DNA from 3 places in the Mesorhizobium sp. Mes31 genome. Region 2 is predicted to be linked to each of the others. Evidence: predicted binding sites of a transcription regulator. Region 2 holds the regulator's gene; each other region holds the start of a gene.
What was found. The regulator PhoB, encoded in region 2, activates phosphate uptake and scavenging genes when phosphate is short. The targets are predictions, from matches to a motif close to TGTCATNNANCTGTCAT.
Positions count from the first base shown of each region.

Region 1: NR193_RS24570 (PhoX family phosphatase) is a predicted target of PhoB. The motif match lies at 1,344-1,360, and genes of this name have one in related genera.
Region 3: NR193_RS04365 (LTA synthase family protein) is a predicted target of PhoB. The motif match lies at 3,489-3,505, and genes of this name have one in related genera.

Region 1 is NZ_JALJRL010000016.1:126,390-131,789, reverse strand. It holds gene NR193_RS24580 (phosphatase PAP2 family protein) at 151-852, opposite strand; gene NR193_RS24575 (hypothetical protein) at 866-1,207, opposite strand; gene NR193_RS24570 (PhoX family phosphatase) at 1,428-3,419, shown strand; gene NR193_RS24565 (hypothetical protein) at 3,555-3,779, shown strand; gene NR193_RS24560 (GNAT family N-acetyltransferase) at 3,801-4,481, opposite strand; gene NR193_RS24555 (MarR family winged helix-turn-helix transcriptional regulator) at 4,478-4,969, opposite strand; gene NR193_RS24550 (NAD(P)/FAD-dependent oxidoreductase) at 5,123-5,400, opposite strand, start outside.
Region 2 is NZ_JALJRL010000012.1:57,084-62,483, reverse strand. It holds gene pstS (phosphate ABC transporter substrate-binding protein PstS) at 1-402, shown strand, start outside; gene pstC (phosphate ABC transporter permease subunit PstC) at 468-1,451, shown strand; gene pstA (phosphate ABC transporter permease PstA) at 1,455-2,306, shown strand; gene pstB (phosphate ABC transporter ATP-binding protein PstB) at 2,303-3,106, shown strand; gene phoU (phosphate signaling complex protein PhoU) at 3,132-3,839, shown strand; gene phoB (phosphate regulon transcriptional regulator PhoB) at 3,859-4,548, shown strand; gene NR193_RS20650 (agmatinase) at 4,664-5,400, opposite strand, start outside.
Region 3 is NZ_JALJRL010000002.1:357,032-362,431, forward strand. It holds gene NR193_RS04360 (pilus assembly protein) at 1-1,471, shown strand, start outside; gene NR193_RS04365 (LTA synthase family protein) at 1,522-3,474, opposite strand; gene fabD (ACP S-malonyltransferase) at 3,728-4,669, shown strand; gene fabG (3-oxoacyl-[acyl-carrier-protein] reductase) at 4,729-5,400, shown strand, end outside.

The DNA.
Region 1 (5,400 bases), on a different contig from region 2:
GGCGATCCCGATACATCGCCAAATCGAAAGGATAAGCCGGTGAAAATCCTGAAGGCTTTCATGGTGCCGGCATGCGTGCTGTCGATGATCTGGCTGCTGGCAGGTTGCGGGCATGTCATCAACAGGATGATCTGACGCCGAGCTTGCCGGTCAGGCGTCGTTGTCCACCACCTTGCGCCGCTGCAGAAGCCGCGCCACCAACCAGCACAGCATCGCCCAGGCGAAGCCGGCGCACCAGCCGGCCAGCACATCCGACGGCCAGTGGACACCGAGATAGATGCGGCTGACGCCAACCAGCAGCGTCGTCAGCACCGCCAGCGACAACACGTAGACCTTGGTTGTCCGGCCTGGCAGGAAGCGAGCCGCCAGCGAGCCGAGTGTCAGATAGGTCACCGCCGACAGCATGGCGTGGCCGCTCGGAAAGGACAGCGAGGTCTCGGTGACCAGATGCGAGACGAGTTCTGGTCGTGGCCGGTCGACGCCGACCTTCAGCAGGCTCGACAGCGCCTGGCCGCCCGCCACGGCTACGAAGATGAGAACCGCCGTTGCCGGGCGGCGGATCAACAGCAGGTAGATGATCGTCGCCGCCGTGACCAGCACCAGCACGCTGACGCTGCCGAGGCTGGTGATGTCGCGCATCGCGCCCTCCAGCCAGGGAGCGCCGATCGGGACACCGGGCTGACCGGCCTGACGGAAGGCAAGCAGGATTTCGGTGTCGAAGGCGTGCGGCGTGGTGGCCCGCGCCACCTCCATCAATTCCTCGAATCCCCACAGGCCGCCGGCGATGACCAGGCCGGCCAGCAGCACCGGGAATTCGAGCCGGTTGAGCAGAGCGTTCGCAGCGTTCTTCATCAGCTATTCGCCGTTACAACCGCGTTTGCAGATAGGGCCCGAGCGTGATCAGCGCCACGGCGGCGACCGCCAGCACGATGCCGGTTGCCTGCAGCACGTTGACGCGCTCGCCGAAGAACACCAGCGCCACGACATTCACCGAGACCAGCTGGATGACGGCCGAGAGGCTGAAGGACACCGACATGCCGAACTCGCGGATCAGCCTCAGCATGATCAGATTGCCCAGCGAATAGAGTGCGAGCGTCAGCAGGATCTTGCCCAGGCTTGGCGCCAGTCCCCATTGCTTGGCGGCGGTCGCCGCCAGCAGGAAGATCACCGTCGAAAAGCCGAGCTGCAGCAATCCCGAAAAACTCACGCCCTGTCCCCTCTCGAAGCGGCGCACGCCGCGTGTATCGCAGACCTTGTTTCCGAAGCGCGCGGGCACGTCAAGCAGACCTCTTGCCCGAGCGGCGGATCGCGGATTGCCGTGGGCGGTTGAAAGTGGCGGCCGGTGTCACGAAAATGTGATCGGCCGGCTATAAGGGGTCAAACTCGTATCCCGCTCCAGCCACCTCCAACAGCCAGAGGCCAGCCCCATGACTGATCATCGCTCCCCCGACACCCGATTCGCCACCAGCCGGCTCGAGGAAAACGAAGGACCGGCCACCAACCCCACCAACAACCGCACCATGGGCGAGATCATCGCCGCGCGATTCTCGCGCCGTGGTTTCCTGAAGGGTTCGCTGGCCGTCTCGGCGATCGCCGCCACCGTCAGCCCGCTGGCGCTGGTCAGCGCCGACGAGGCCCGTGCCGCCGAAGGCTCCGCCTTCTCGTTCGACGAGCTCGAGGCCGGCATCGACGACAAGCACCATGTCGCGCCGGGCTATGACGCCGATGTGCTGTTGCGCTGGGGCGATCCGCTGTTCGCCGATTCGCCGGAATTCGATCCGACGAAACAGTCGGCGCAGGCCCAGGCCAGACAGTTCGGCTACAACAACGACTATGTCGGCTATATCCCGATCGACGGTTCGGCCGAGCACGGCCTGCTGGTGGTCAATCACGAATACACCAACCCGCATCTGATGTTCCCGGGCCTGGTCACCATCGCCGACGGCAAGGTCAACCAAGCGACGCTCAGCAAGGAGCAGGTCGATGTCGAGATGGCGGCACACGGCGGCACCATCGTCGAGATCCGCAAGCAAGCCGGCAAATGGCAGGTGGTGCGCGACGGCAAGCTCAACCGCCGCATCACCGCCAACACCGAAATGGCGCTGTCCGGCCCGGTCGCCGGCCACGACCGCGTCAAGACCAGCGCCGATCCGTCCGGGACCAAGGTGTTCGGCACCATCAACAATTGCGCCGGCGGCGTCACGCCCTGGGGCACCTATGTGATGTCCGAGGAGAACATCCACGGCTATTTCTCCGGCGAACTGCCCGAGGGCCACAAGGAAGCCTCCAACTACAAGCGCCTCGGCATTCCCGAAGGCGCCTATGAATGGGCGGCGCATTACGACCGCTTCGACCTCGCCAAGGAACCGAACGAGCCCAATCGCTTCGGCTGGATCGTCGAGGTCGATGTCGACGATCCGACCTCGACGCCGAGGAAGCGCACCGCCATGGGCCGCTTCAAGCATGAGGGCGCCGAATCGATCGTCGCCAGGGATGGCCGCGTCGTCTTCTATCTCGGCGACGACGAGCGCTTCGACTATGTCTACAAGTTCGTCACCGCCGGCCGTTTCAATGCCAGCGACCGCGCCGCCAACAAGGACCTGCTCGACGAGGGCACGCTGCATGTCGCCAAATTCGCCGAGGACGGCTCGGTCGAATGGCTGCCGATCGTCTTCGGCCAGGGCCCGTTGACCGCCGAGAACGGTTTTGCCAGCCAGGCCGACGTGCTGATCGAGACGCGGCGCGCCGCCGACCTGCTCGGCGCCACCAAGATGGACCGCCCCGAGGACATCCAGCCCAATGCCGTCAACGGCAAGGTCTATGTCATGCTGACCAACAATTCGAAGCGCAAGGCCGACCAGGTCGACGCCGCCAATCCGCGCGCCGAAAACGCCTTCGGTCACATCATCGAGATAGCGGAGGACGGCGGCGATTTCACTGCCCCCAAGGGCAAGTGGGAGGTGCTGCTGAAATGCGGCGATCCGGCAGTGGCCGATGTCGGCGCGACCTTCTCGACGGCAACGACGGCCAATGGCTGGTTCGGCATGCCCGACAATTGCGCGGTCGATTCGGCCGGCCGGCTGTGGGTAGCCACCGACGGACAGGGTCCGAAAGCCACCGGCCGCACCGACGGCCTGTGGGCGGTCGACACCGAAGGAGCGGCGCGGGCGACCTCAAAACTGTTCTTCCGCGTGCCGATCGGTGCCGAAATGTGCGGCCCGCTGTTTACGCCCGATGATCAGACCGCCTTCGTCGCGGTCCAGCATCCGGGCGACGGCGGCGAGGACTGGGAGGCGTTCGGCCGCCCGTCCTACTATGAGGACCTGTCGACCCGCTGGCCCGACTTCAGGCCCGACATGCCGGTGCGGCCGGCGGTGGTTGCGATCACCAAACAGGGCGGCGGCAAGATCGCCGTCTGACACGGACCCTTTTTCAATCTGAAGGGGGGACTTCGGATCACCGAAGGCCCCCTTTTTGCACGAGATCCATTCAAGCCTCGGGAAAGATTGGCAATTTACACGTGGCGCCCTAGGTCAATGACCAGGAGACCCACCATGCCGAAGTCCGTCTATGACCGTGGCTTGCTCAAGCCTGGCGAGATCGCCAGGCTGCAGCGCGTCTTCGACGAGGCCTGCCGGCAGCGCGAAGCGCATCCCGATTCGGCCGAGGCCCGCGAGATCGCCCTTAACCTGCTCGCCCTGCACAATGCCGGCATGGTCGAGGAGGACATGCTGATGGAAGCCGTCGGTTTCCGCCGGCTCGAGCCGAAGTCGGCATGACATGACGAGCCGACGGCTGCCCTATCCCGCGCGCTGAACCACGGCCACATTCATTGCGCTTCTCAATCGGAAGCCGATGGACTCGTATAATTTGATGGCAGCAGCGTTCGTGGCATAGGCGTGAAGGTAGGGTATCTCGCCGCGCGCCGTGATCTGGTTTGCCACGAACAGGGACAGCAGCCGGCCAAGGCCACCGCCGCGAAAGTTCGGATGCGAGCACACGCCGCTGAGTTCGGTATAGCCGGGCTGCTTCATGCGCTCGCCGGCCATCGCCACCAGCCTGCCGTCAACCTTCACACCCCAGAAATCACCAAGGCTCAACGCCCCGAGCGTAAACGGGCCGGGCCTGGTGAGCGACGCCAGGGCGAGCATCTCGGCTGCATCGTCTTGCGTCAGGGGCTGCACGCGCTCGTCCGACACGGTCCGCAACGGCGCCTCGGCAACCATCTGCACGCCGAAAGCGGTCGAGATCGCCGATAGCCCGACAGGAAGAGCAATGGCGTCCGCCTGAAGCATGATCACGCTCTCATTTGGGGGAACAAGCTTGCCGAGTGCCTGGAGGCTCTCCGCGTCGTCCCTGGCGGTGGCCGCGAAGGGAACGATCGACGATGGATAGCGCCTGGCGAGCTTGTCACCCTGCGCGAAGGTCCGGTGGCGCGTGTCCAGTGCGCTCCAGACGGGGCGATCGAGCACGTGCTTCATTGCGCTGCGCCCTTGCTCATTCTTACACGACGATCGAGCGGGGCCGTGGCCAAACCGTCCTCGATGGCGGCCAGTTGATCAAGCAACGGCCCCGAAAGGTCCCGGCACAAATCCGCGACGGCGCCCTCGATGCGCGGCCAGACGTCTCGCTTTGCAACATCGACAAGGCCCTGACCGCTCTTTGTCAGGGAGACCATCCTGCGCCGCTGGTCGCCGTCCGATTGCGTGACCTCGACCAGTCCCAGATCGGCCAGGAGCGATACGCTTCGCGTCACGCCCGGCTGCGTGATGCCGAGAGATTGCGCCAGCTCGCCGACGGGCAGCGGCCCCAGCCTGTCGAGCGCGGCCAGGAGAGGGTACTGGCTGGACTGAACCGGAACGTCCAGGCAATCGAGCAGACGCTGCGTATCGGCCTGCAATTGCTCGCCGATCCGCTTCAACCTGCTGCCCAGGCACAGGAAACCAAGAGATCGCAGGACGTCTTCCATCACACCTTCTCTCTCCGTTAAATCATAACATGTTATATAACTAGGCAGGAAATAGGTCAATCCGCGCTGTGCGGGCTTGCATCGGGCCATGCGCCGGTAAGCGGATTCCCGAATCGACCGGCGCCCGCCGGTTCCCGGCGCCTCGAACCGAAATCAGCGTGAAGCACCGGCTTGGCGGGAGGCGCCAGCGGAATTGGCAATCCGCATGGCGATCGCTTTTGCCATGATGACGGAATTGGCGAAGCAGCCGCGGATGCTTGGCCGCATGCCGGTGAACCAGAGGCCGGGCAATTTCGGATCGCTTTCGCCGCCATTGAAAAGCGGAAAGCCCTTGCCGTCGAGCACCCCCAGCTTGCCGACCATGGGCTCCAGCCCGGTGCGGTAGCCTGTCGCGGCAATGACGATGTCGGGAGCGATCAGGTTGCCATTGG
Region 2 (5,400 bases):
TACGTCGAGTATGCCTACGCGTCCCAGAACAACCTGTCCTACTCCAAGATGTTGAACGCCGCCGGCAAGGTTGTCGAGCCGTCGCTCGAATCCTTCGGCTCGGCTGCTTCGAACGCCGACTGGAAGGGTGCGAAGAACTTCAACGTCATCATCACCAACGAGCCCGGCGACGCCACCTGGCCGATCGCCGCGTCGACCTGGGTGCTGATCCACAAGGCTCCCGAAGATGTCGCCGCCACCGGTGAAGCGCTGAAGTTCTTCGCCTGGGCCTACAAGGACGGCAAGGACATCGCCAAGGGCCTCGACTACGTTTCGATCCCCGACAACGTCGTCGACCTGATCAAGGCTTCGTGGAAGTCGGATATCGTCACCGACGGCAAGCCCGTCTACGCTGGCGAGTGACATCCTCTAAAGGAGCGCCGCGTCGCGGCGCTCCTTTTTCCTCAACACAAAGAGCCGAGCTTCACATGAGCGCTGTCCAGGAAGCCTTGCCAGCCATTCGAGGTTCGCGCGATGCCACTGTCAGGCGGTTCGCGTTGACCGACGCGATCTTCCACGGGCTTACCCGCGCCGCCGCCATATTGGTGCTGGTCCTGCTCGGCGGTGTCGCGATCTCGCTGTTTGCCGGTTCCTGGCAGGCGCTGTCGACTTTCGGCTTCTCGTTCCTGACCAGTGAAAGCTGGAACCCGGTCACCGAGAAATTCGGCGCGTTGGCGCCGATCTACGGCACCATCGTCACTTCGGCGATCGCCATCCTGATCGCCGTGCCGCTCGGCATCGGCATTGCCATCTTCCTCACCGAACTTTGCCCGCGCCCGCTTCGGCGCCCGATCGGCATGGCGGTGGAGCTGCTCGCCGGCATCCCCTCGATCATCTACGGCATCTGGGGCCTGTTCGTGCTGGCGCCGTTCCTGCAGACGACCGTGCAGCCCTTCATCATCGGCATGTTCCACGGCATTCCTGGCCTCAACAGCCTGTTTGCCGGTCCGCCCTACGGTATCGGCCTTTTGACGTCGTCGCTGATCCTGGCCATCATGGTGCTGCCCTTCATCACCTCGATCACCAAGGATGTCTTCGACACGGTGCCGCCGGTGCTGAAGGAATCCGCCTACGGTATTGGTTGCACGACCTGGGAGGTGACCCGCCGCGTTGTCATTCCCTACACACGGATAGGCATCATGGGCGGCGTCATGCTCGGCCTCGGCCGTGCGCTCGGCGAAACCATGGCGGTGACCTTCGTCATCGGCAACGCGCATCGGATCAGCACCTCGCTGTTCGCGCCGGCGACGACGATCTCGGCGACCATCGCCAATGAATTCACCGAGGCCGTCGGCGATCTCTACACGTCTTCGCTGGTGGCGCTCGGCCTGATCCTGTTCGTCATCACCTTCCTGATCCTTGCCATCGCACGCTACATGCTGATGCGCATCGACGCCCGCACGGGAGCCTGACCGATGTCGACAGCCTCATCGCTTCACCAGAGCCGCAAGAGGAAGAATGCCGTGATGATGACGCTGTGCGTCATCGCCGCGGGCATCGGACTTGCCTGGCTGGCGCTGATCCTCGGCGCGCTGGTCCACAAGGGTACCGCCGGCCTGTCCCTCGACGTCTTCACGCAGATGACGCCGCCGCCCGGCGACGCCGGCGGTTTGCTCAACGCCATCTACGGCAGCGTGGTGATGACGGTCATCGCCGTCGTCGTCGGCACGCCCATCGGCGTGCTTGCAGGAACCTACATGGCCGAATATGGCCGCTTCTCGAAACTCACAACGGTGGTGCGTTTCATCAACGACATCCTGCTGTCGGCGCCGTCGATCATCATCGGCCTGTTCGTCTACGAACTGATGGTGCGGCCGATGGGGCATTTCTCGGCCCTTGCCGGTTCTGTCGCACTCGCCATCCTGGTCATTCCGGTCGTCGTGCGAACCACCGAAGACATGCTCAACCTTGTGCCGAACGCCTTGCGCGAAGCCGGCACCGCGATCGGCGCGCCGCGCTGGGTTGTCATCAAGTCGGTGGCCTACCGCGCCGCCCTTTCCGGTATCGTCACAGGCATACTGCTGTCGATCGCCCGTATCTCGGGCGAGACCGCGCCACTGCTTTTCACGGCGCTCAACAACCAGTTCTGGTCGAGCAATCTCAACGCACCGATGGCCAGCCTGCCGGTGACCATCTTCCAGTTCGCTCTCAGCCCTTATGAGGAATGGCAGCAACTGGCCTGGACCGGCGCACTCATAATCACATTGACGGTTCTCGCGCTCAGCATCTTTGCTCGCAGCCTGACCGGACGCAGAGAGGACAAATGAGCCAGATGTTGTCTCCAGACATGACGATCGCCGCCGAGGCAACCGCCAAGGCCAAGATCGAGGTCAAGAACCTCAACTTCTACTACGGCCAGAGCAAGGCGCTGAAGGGTATCACTCTGTCGCTGCCCGAGCGCAGCGTCACCGCCTTCATCGGGCCCTCGGGCTGCGGAAAGTCGACGCTGCTGCGCGTCTTCAACCGCATCTACGAGCTCTACCCGAAACAGACCGCCGAGGGCCAGGTGCTGCTCGACGGCCAGAACATCCTCGACCGGTCGCAGGATCTCAACCTGCTGCGGACCAAGATCGGCATGGTGTTCCAGAAGCCGACGCCATTTCCGATGTCGATCTACGAAAACATCGCTTTCGGCGTCAGGCTCTATGAGAAGATCAGCAAGTCCGAGATGGACGGCCGCGTCGAGCAGGCGCTCAAGCGCGCCGCACTGTGGACCGAGGTCAAGGACAAGCTCAACGCCAGCGGCCTCAGCCTTTCGGGCGGCCAGCAGCAGCGGCTCTGCATCGCCCGCACCGTGGCGGTGAAGCCGGAAGTCATCCTGCTCGACGAGCCGGCTTCGGCGCTCGATCCGCTGTCGACCGCCAAGATCGAAGAGCTGATCGACGAGTTGCAGGCCGACTACACGATCGTCATCGTCACCCACAACATGCAGCAGGCGGCACGCGTCTCGAAGCAGACCGCCTTCATGTATCTGGGCGAACTGGTCGAGTTCGACCGCACCGAGAAGATCTTCACGTCGCCCCGCGAGAAGCGCACGCAGGACTACATCACCGGCCGCTTCGGCTGAGCTCAGACATACGAGGACTAAGATCATGGGCGAACATACAGTCGCTTCTTTCGACGAGGATCTCGGACAGATCAGCAAGCTCATCAGCGACATGGGCGATCTCGCCGGCTCGATGGTCGGCGGTGCGACCAAGGCACTTCTGAATTCCGACAACGCCCTGGCACAGCGCGTTGTCTCCGACGACGCGATCATGGACGCGCGCCAGCGCGAACTCGACGACCGCGCCATCACTCTGATCGCCAAGCGGCAGCCGATGGCCGACGATCTGCGCCATGTCGTCGGTTCGATCCGCATGGCCGGCGACCTCGAGCGCATCGGCGATCTTGCCAAGAACATCGCCAAGCGCGTCGGCACCGTTGGCCTCAGCGTCACGCCTCGCGACCTTTCGCACTCGATCGATGCGATGGCGCAGCTGGTGCTGATCCAGGTGCAGGGCGTGATCGAGGAATACGCCGCCGCCGACGCGGCGGCGCTGGCCAAGCTCAGGAACGACGACGAACGCATCGACGTCAAGTACACGTCCGTGTTCCGCGAACTCCTGACCTACATGATGGAGGATCCGCGCAACATCACCGCGTGCACGCATCTGTTGTTCTGCGCCAAGAACCTCGAACGCATCGGCGATCACGTGACCAACATCGCCGAGAATGCGTATTATGTTTTGACCGGCACACAGCTACCCGCCAATCGCCCGAAGCAGGACGAGACGGCAATGTCCGCGCCGGCGGCATGACGACAGGGGTAAGCAGCCGATGATCGCGCCACGCATCATGGTCGTGGAGGATGAGGAGCCGCTCGGTGTGCTGCTCCGCTACAATCTGGAGTCCGAGGGTTACCAGGTCGAGGTGGTGACGCGCGGCGACGAGGCCGAGATCCGGCTGCAGGAGAACGTCCCCGACCTTCTGGTGCTGGACTGGATGGTGCCGGCGGTTTCAGGCATCGAACTCTGCCGGCGGCTGAGAATGCGCCCCGAGACCGAGCGGCTGCCAATCATCATGCTGACCGCGCGTGGCGAGGAGAGCGACCGCGTGCGCGGCCTTTCCACGGGCGCCGACGATTATCTGGTCAAGCCGTTCTCGACACCGGAGTTCATGGCCAGGGTCAAGGCGCTGCTGCGCCGCGCCAAGCCGGAAGTGCTGTCCAGCGTGCTCAAGGTTGGCGACATCGTGCTCGATCGTGAGTCGCACCGGGTCTATCGCAAGAAGAGCGAGATCCGGCTCGGGCCGACCGAATTCCGCCTGCTCGAATTCATGATGCGCCATCCTGGCCGCGTCTTCTCGCGCAGCCAGCTGCTCGACAATGTCTGGGGCGAGACGATCTATATCGACGAGCGCACGGTGGACGTGCATGTCGGCCGGTTGCGCAAGGCGGTCAACAACGGCCGCATGCCCGATGTCATCCGCACGATCCGCGGGGCGGGTTACGCGATCAGGGAAGACTAGAGCAGTTCACCGTTTCACGGAAACGGCAAACCGCTCTAACTCTTTGTTTTGACGCAATTCCGGACGGAAAACCGTTTCACACTTTTCCTGGAATTGCCCTAGCGAGAGTCCGGGCTCAAACCTGCCGGACGACGGTGCCGATGACGTTGACGAGAAGGCGCGCTGCGGTCAGGGCCGACAGGCCGTCAATGTCGGCGGGAGGATAAAGCTCGACAAGGTCGAATCCCGCGATCCTGGCCCGTCTGCCGAGGCCCCCGATCAGATCGACCACCTGGGTGTAGGTGAGGCCGCCGGGCGAACGCGCCGCCACGCCCGGCATGATACCGGGATCGAGGCCGTCGCAGTCGAGAGTTACGACGACCCGCGCCCCTTCCGGAATATGCCGGAGAGCGGCTTCGACGCCTTGGGCGTGAACCTCGCGGGCGGTTACAAAGCGGCTGCCATAGCGCCGTGCCGCTTCGATTTCGGTGAGGCGAGCGCTGCCGACGCCACGGATGCCGACCTGCACGATGCCGGCGACATGCGGCATCTCGCTTGCGCGGCGCATCGGGTTCGAATAGCCGTAGCGTTCGCCATGCACCTCGTCGCGCCAGTCGATATGGGCGTCGATCTGCAGGATCCAGACCGGCCCGTGATCCGCAAAGCCGGCGAGGAAGGGGATGGGCACGGAATCGTCGCCGCCGAGCAGGATCGGCACGGCCGGTAGTGCCAGAACCTGGCGCGTTTTCGCCTCGATCCGCGCCCTGTTGCCGCTATTGTCATGCATGGTGGTCGCGATGTCGCCGGTGTCGATGCAGCAGACCGGCTTGCCGTCGAACAGCGGGCCGCCGAGATCGAAATCCCAGTGCTCGA
Region 3 (5,400 bases), on a different contig from region 2:
TGGCGATCTCGACATCACCCGCAATGACGCCTTTGACCGCTATTTCCAGGTCAACCTCGCCGGCCATGGCGAACTCGGCAATGCGAAAGCCACGTTGACCGTCGACAGGGGCATCAACTTCATCAAGACGAAGGCAGTTGCCACAGCGGACGTCAATCTGAATTTTGCCTTCCTGTTCGGCAACAGCAAGCACATCGAGGTCGATGCCTCGGCCGTCGAATCGAACAACCAGCTCGAAGTCGTGCTGGTGCTGGACAACACCGGCTCCATGGCCGGGGCGCGCATGACGGCGTTGAGGACGGCGACGAAATCGTTGCTCGACACGCTCGAGGCCGCAAAATCGCCGACGCGTCAGATCCGTGCCTCCCTGGTTCCATTCGTCACGGCCGTCAACGTCGATGGCGATGAATTCGACCCGTCCTGGATCGACATGGACGGCAAGTCCTCCACCAACGGCGTCAATTTTCCGGTCATCGACGGCAAGCGTCCCAATCATATGGCGCTTTTCAAGCAGCTCAGGGCGACCGGATGGACCGAGGCTGGATGGAACGGCACCGGATGGAAAGGCTGCGTCGAGGCGCGGCCGGGGGCTTACAACGTTTCCGACACCCCACCCGACCCGGCCAAGCCCGACACGCTGTTCGTTCCGTATTTTGCGCCTGACGATCCGGAAGACGCCCAGAAGCCGTCGGGCTCCTACGGCAATTCGGACAAATACTACAACAATTCCTATCTCGACGACGTCAGCGACAAGACCAAGCTCGCCAAGCAGAAAGGCAACGCTCTCGGCATCGATCTCAGCAGTCTGCTCGACGCTGTGTTACCGGCCGACAAGGCCGCCAAGGAAAAGGTTGCCAAATATGTTGCGCCGGCCAAGGAACTCATCACCGAGACGGGCTCCGCCATCACCGTCGGCCCGAACCGCGCCTGCCCCACACCCGTCGTCCCCCTGACCGACGATTTTGACAAGCTGCGCAAGGCAGCGAGCGAGATGACCGAGTGGAACGGTTCGGGGACCAATGTCTCCGAAGGCCTGTCGTGGGGCATGCGGGTGCTGTCGCCCGCCGCGCCCTACACCGATGGGGCGCCATGGAAGACGCCTGGCATCAGCAAGATCGTGCTGTTGCTCACCGACGGAGAGAACGTCGTCTATGGCGCCAGCGAACAGCCGACGAAGTCCGACTACACATCCTATGGCTATCTGGCGGGTGGCCGCTTCGGATCGGACAACCAGACCACGGCTGCGCGTAATGTCGACGGCTGGACCAGAAGCGTTTGTACTCAGTTGAAAAACGAGGGCGTGCAAATCTACACCATGGTGCTGCAATCCGACACGGCCGCCAACCGCGCGCTTTACAGTGCATGCGCTTCGGATCCCAGCGACTATTATGCCGTCAACGATCCGACCAAGCTGCCGAACGTGTTCCAGCAGATCGCCAGTGAGTTCTCCAAGCTGCAATTGACGAATTGAACGCCCGACCCCCGAGAGGACCGGGCCGCATCCCGAACGGACCGAGCGTGTCAACTCGTATGGGCGACAACCTTGTCGACCGTTTCGGGGAAGAAATCGGGCGCCGCACCGCGCTTGCCGAACATCATGTCGTACTGGATCAGTCGGAAATCGTTGATCGTCGGGTCGATCTCCTTTTGCCGCGACCAATCGGGCGTCGCCTCGCCAGTCGGGGTCAGCAGCAGGTTGCGGTCGACAACGCGGTAGCGCTCCCGCACCTCGCCTAGGAAACCCGTGTAGTAGGGGTGGGTGATGCCTGCGGCGGTGAGGATATGATAGGGCAGGAATGCCGGGCTCACCGCGCCCAGATTCTCGACCGGACCGGAGCGGTTCGACCAGATGATGAGCGGTGTCTGGTGATGTTCAAGCGCGGCTTCCGGCGTCGGTTCCTTGCGTGGCGCGACATTGTCCTTGAGGAAGCCGGTCTCGACATAGACCGGTCCCAATGGCGGCAGGTGGTCGCCGAAGAAGGCGATGACGGTTGGCCGCTCGCGCTTCTTGGCCCATTCGATTAGGCGTTCAAGACCCCGATCCGCGTCGGCTGAGCCCTCGGCGTAAGACAGGAGCGACGCGCGCGCCCACTGGCTGATCGGCGCCTGCACCGTGTGGGTCGGATTGTAATAGCGGTTCGGCTCGTAGGGGCCGTGGTTCTGCAGGCTCACCGCGAAGAAGAACACCGGTTGATCGCTGGCGTCGGCTTCGCGGATGATCTCATCGGTCATCGCCGCGTCCGATGCCAGCGGCCCGCGCTTTTCCATCGGCGGCAGCGTCTCTTCCGACTTGAAGTCGTTGAAGCCGAAATCGGCATAGACCGCTCCCCGGTTCCAGAACCAGTTGGTGCCCGGATGGATGGCGCGCGCCCTGTAGCCCTCGCTCTTCAGGAAGGTCGCCATCGAAGGCGTCGGCGTGCGCACATATTGCTGGTAGGGGATGCTGCCGGCCGGCAGGAAGGCGTTGGAGAAGCCGGTCAGCGCCTCGAACTCGATGTTGGCGGTCATGCCGCCGAATTCGGGCGAGAACATCGAACCCGAGCGCAGCGCCCGCACATTGGGGATGGGATCCGGGGTGATGGTGACGCCAGGCAGCTTGGTCGGATCCCAAAAGGATTCGCTCATGACGACGATGATGTCGGGCTTCTCGTCGGGTACCGAGGCGGTCACGTCGGGCCTGCCGATCGACGCGATTGCCTTGTCGGAATAGCCGGCCGGTGCCGAGACATGCGCCATCGGCACATTCAGCGCGAAGGCCAGTGCAAAGCCGTTGGAGGCATAGTTTTCCTTCTGGTCCCACATGATCGGGATGATCTGCAGCCGGTCGCGGGTCCACGAGAAGGTGGCATAGTCCATGATCGAAACGAAGAAGGCGAGCAGCGGCACGGCCAGCGTCAGCCGGGCAACGCGGCCCTTGTGGCTGAGCGATGGAACCTTGCGGCGCCACAGCCGCCAGCCATAGACGAGCAGCGACAGGCCGGCGACGATACCGGCGACCATGGCGAGCGCGGTCATCGGCCGGTCACGCACGAGCAGCGGCAGCAGCGCGAAGATCTGGCGGGCATAGAGGAAATCCGTCGGATAGAGCGGATCACCGAGATAGTGCGACTTCTGATGGCCGACAAAGGCAAGAGACAGGGTCAGCGGCGCGACGATCATCAGGCTCTGGTGACTGCGGCCGAGCACCGCATCGAGGCCGATCAGGATCAGCGCAAACACGACGATGGTGGTCCAGCCGGGCTTGAGAGGCTGCAGGAAGAAGGAGATGGTGCCGGCGAAATCGCCGCGCACGATCAGCTCTATGGCGAACACCAGCACGGCCGCGATCGCCAGGCTGATCAGACCATAGCGCACAACCGGCCATGTCCTGCCCGGCAGATAGCCGGTGGACGGATCGTCTTCCAGGAACTGTGGCGCGGCCCTGCCGGCGCGTTTTGAACTCTTTGCCACTTTAACTTCCCCGCCCAGCGACAAACTCGTCACTCGATTGTCATGGAATTGTCACGCAAAGCTAGCGCCTCTGGCGGAAATAAGAAGAGCCAGCAAACGATTCGTGAGCGGTTTTCATCAGGAGTGATCGCCAAAAAGCCTTTTGGAACAGGCACTCGACCGACAATGCTGCCGCCGGGCAGGGCCGAAGTGGGCTTGACTTGGCGGCCTGCCTTGCGTCACAGGCAAGAAAAACTCGTCTATCAGGCAAGCAAAACCAGCCTTTGGGAGCCCTCGCATGGCCGTTGCATTCACCTTTCCTGGACAAGGCAGTCAGGCTGTCGGCATGGGCAAGGACCTCGCCGACGCCTTTCCCGAGGCGCGCAGGGTCTTCCAGGAAGTTGACGACGCGCTCGGCGAAAGCCTGTCCAGGCTGATCTGGGAAGGGCCGGAGGAAACCTTGACGCTGACCGCCAACGCGCAGCCGGCGCTGATGGCGGTGTCGCTGGCCGCCATCAGGGCGCTGGAATCACGGGGCTTTTCGCTGAAGGACAGGGTCGCCTATGTCGCCGGCCATTCGCTGGGGGAGTATTCAGCGCTCGCGGCCGCTGGCTTCGTTTCGGTCGCCGATGCTGCCCGGCTGCTGCGCATCCGGGGCAATGCCATGCAGGCGGCCGTGCCGGCCGGCGAGGGCGCCATGGCGGCGATCATCGGACTCGAACAGGCTGATGTCGAAGCCGCCTGCGCCGAGGCCGGCAAAAGCTCGGTGTGCCAGATCGCCAACGACAATGGTGGCGGCCAGCTGGTCATTTCCGGCGCCAAGGCCGCGGTCGAACTGGCGGCAAGGCTGTGCACGGAAAAAGGTGCCAAGCGCGCGCTGATGCTGCAGGTGTCGGCGCCCTTCCATTCGGCGCTAATGGCGCCGGCCGCGGACGTGATGCGCGAAGCCCTGGCTGGCGTGGCAAGGAATGCGCCCGCCGTCCCGGTCGTCTCCAACGTGTCGGTGACACCCTCCAGCGACCCCGACGAAATCGCCCGACGCCTCGTCGATCAGGTGACCGGCCGTGTGCGCTGGCGCGAGACTGTTGAATGGTTCGGCGCGAACGGGCTCGGCACGCTTTACGAAATCGGCGCCGGCAAGGTGCTTTCGGGATTGGCACGGCGCATCAACCGCGACATCGCCACCGCGTCGGTCGGCACCGCGGCCGAGGTCGAGGCGACATTGGCAGCGCTTGCCTAGCTGGATGCGATTTGACCTCACCCGTGCGAGGGTGTTCTCTTCCCAATCAGGAGACAAAAATGTTTGAATTGAACGGCCGCAAGGCGCTCGTCACCGGCGCATCGGGGGGGATCGGCGAGGCGATCGCCAGGGTCCTGCATGCGCAAGGCGCCATCGTCGGCCTGCACGGCACGCGCGTCGAGAAGCTGGAAGCGCTCGCCGCCGAGCTCGGCGACCGGGTCAAGCTGTTCCCGGCCAACCTGTCGAACCGCGACGAGGTCAAGGCGCTTGGCCAGAAGGCGGAGGCCGATCTCGAAGGCGTCGACATTCTGGTCAACAATGCCGGCATCACCAAGGACGGTCTGTTCGTGCGCATGTCGGATGCAGACTGGGATAGCGTGATCGAGGTCAACCTGACTGCCGTGTTCAGGCTGACCCGTGAACTCACCCATCCGATGATGCGCCGCCGCCATGGCCGCATCATCAACATCACCTCGGTGGTCGGCGTCACAGGCAATCCCGGCCAGACCAACTATTGTGCCTCCAAGGCTGGCATGATCGGCTTTTCCAAATCACTGGCGCAGGAGATCGCCACCCGCAACATCACCGTCAACTGCGTCGCCCCGGGCTTCATCGAATCGGCGATGACCGACAAGCTCAACGACAAGCAGAAAGAGGCGATCATGGCGGCGATTCCGACGCGCCGCATGGGCACCAGCGCCGAAGTTGCGTCGGCCGTTGCCTATCTGGCC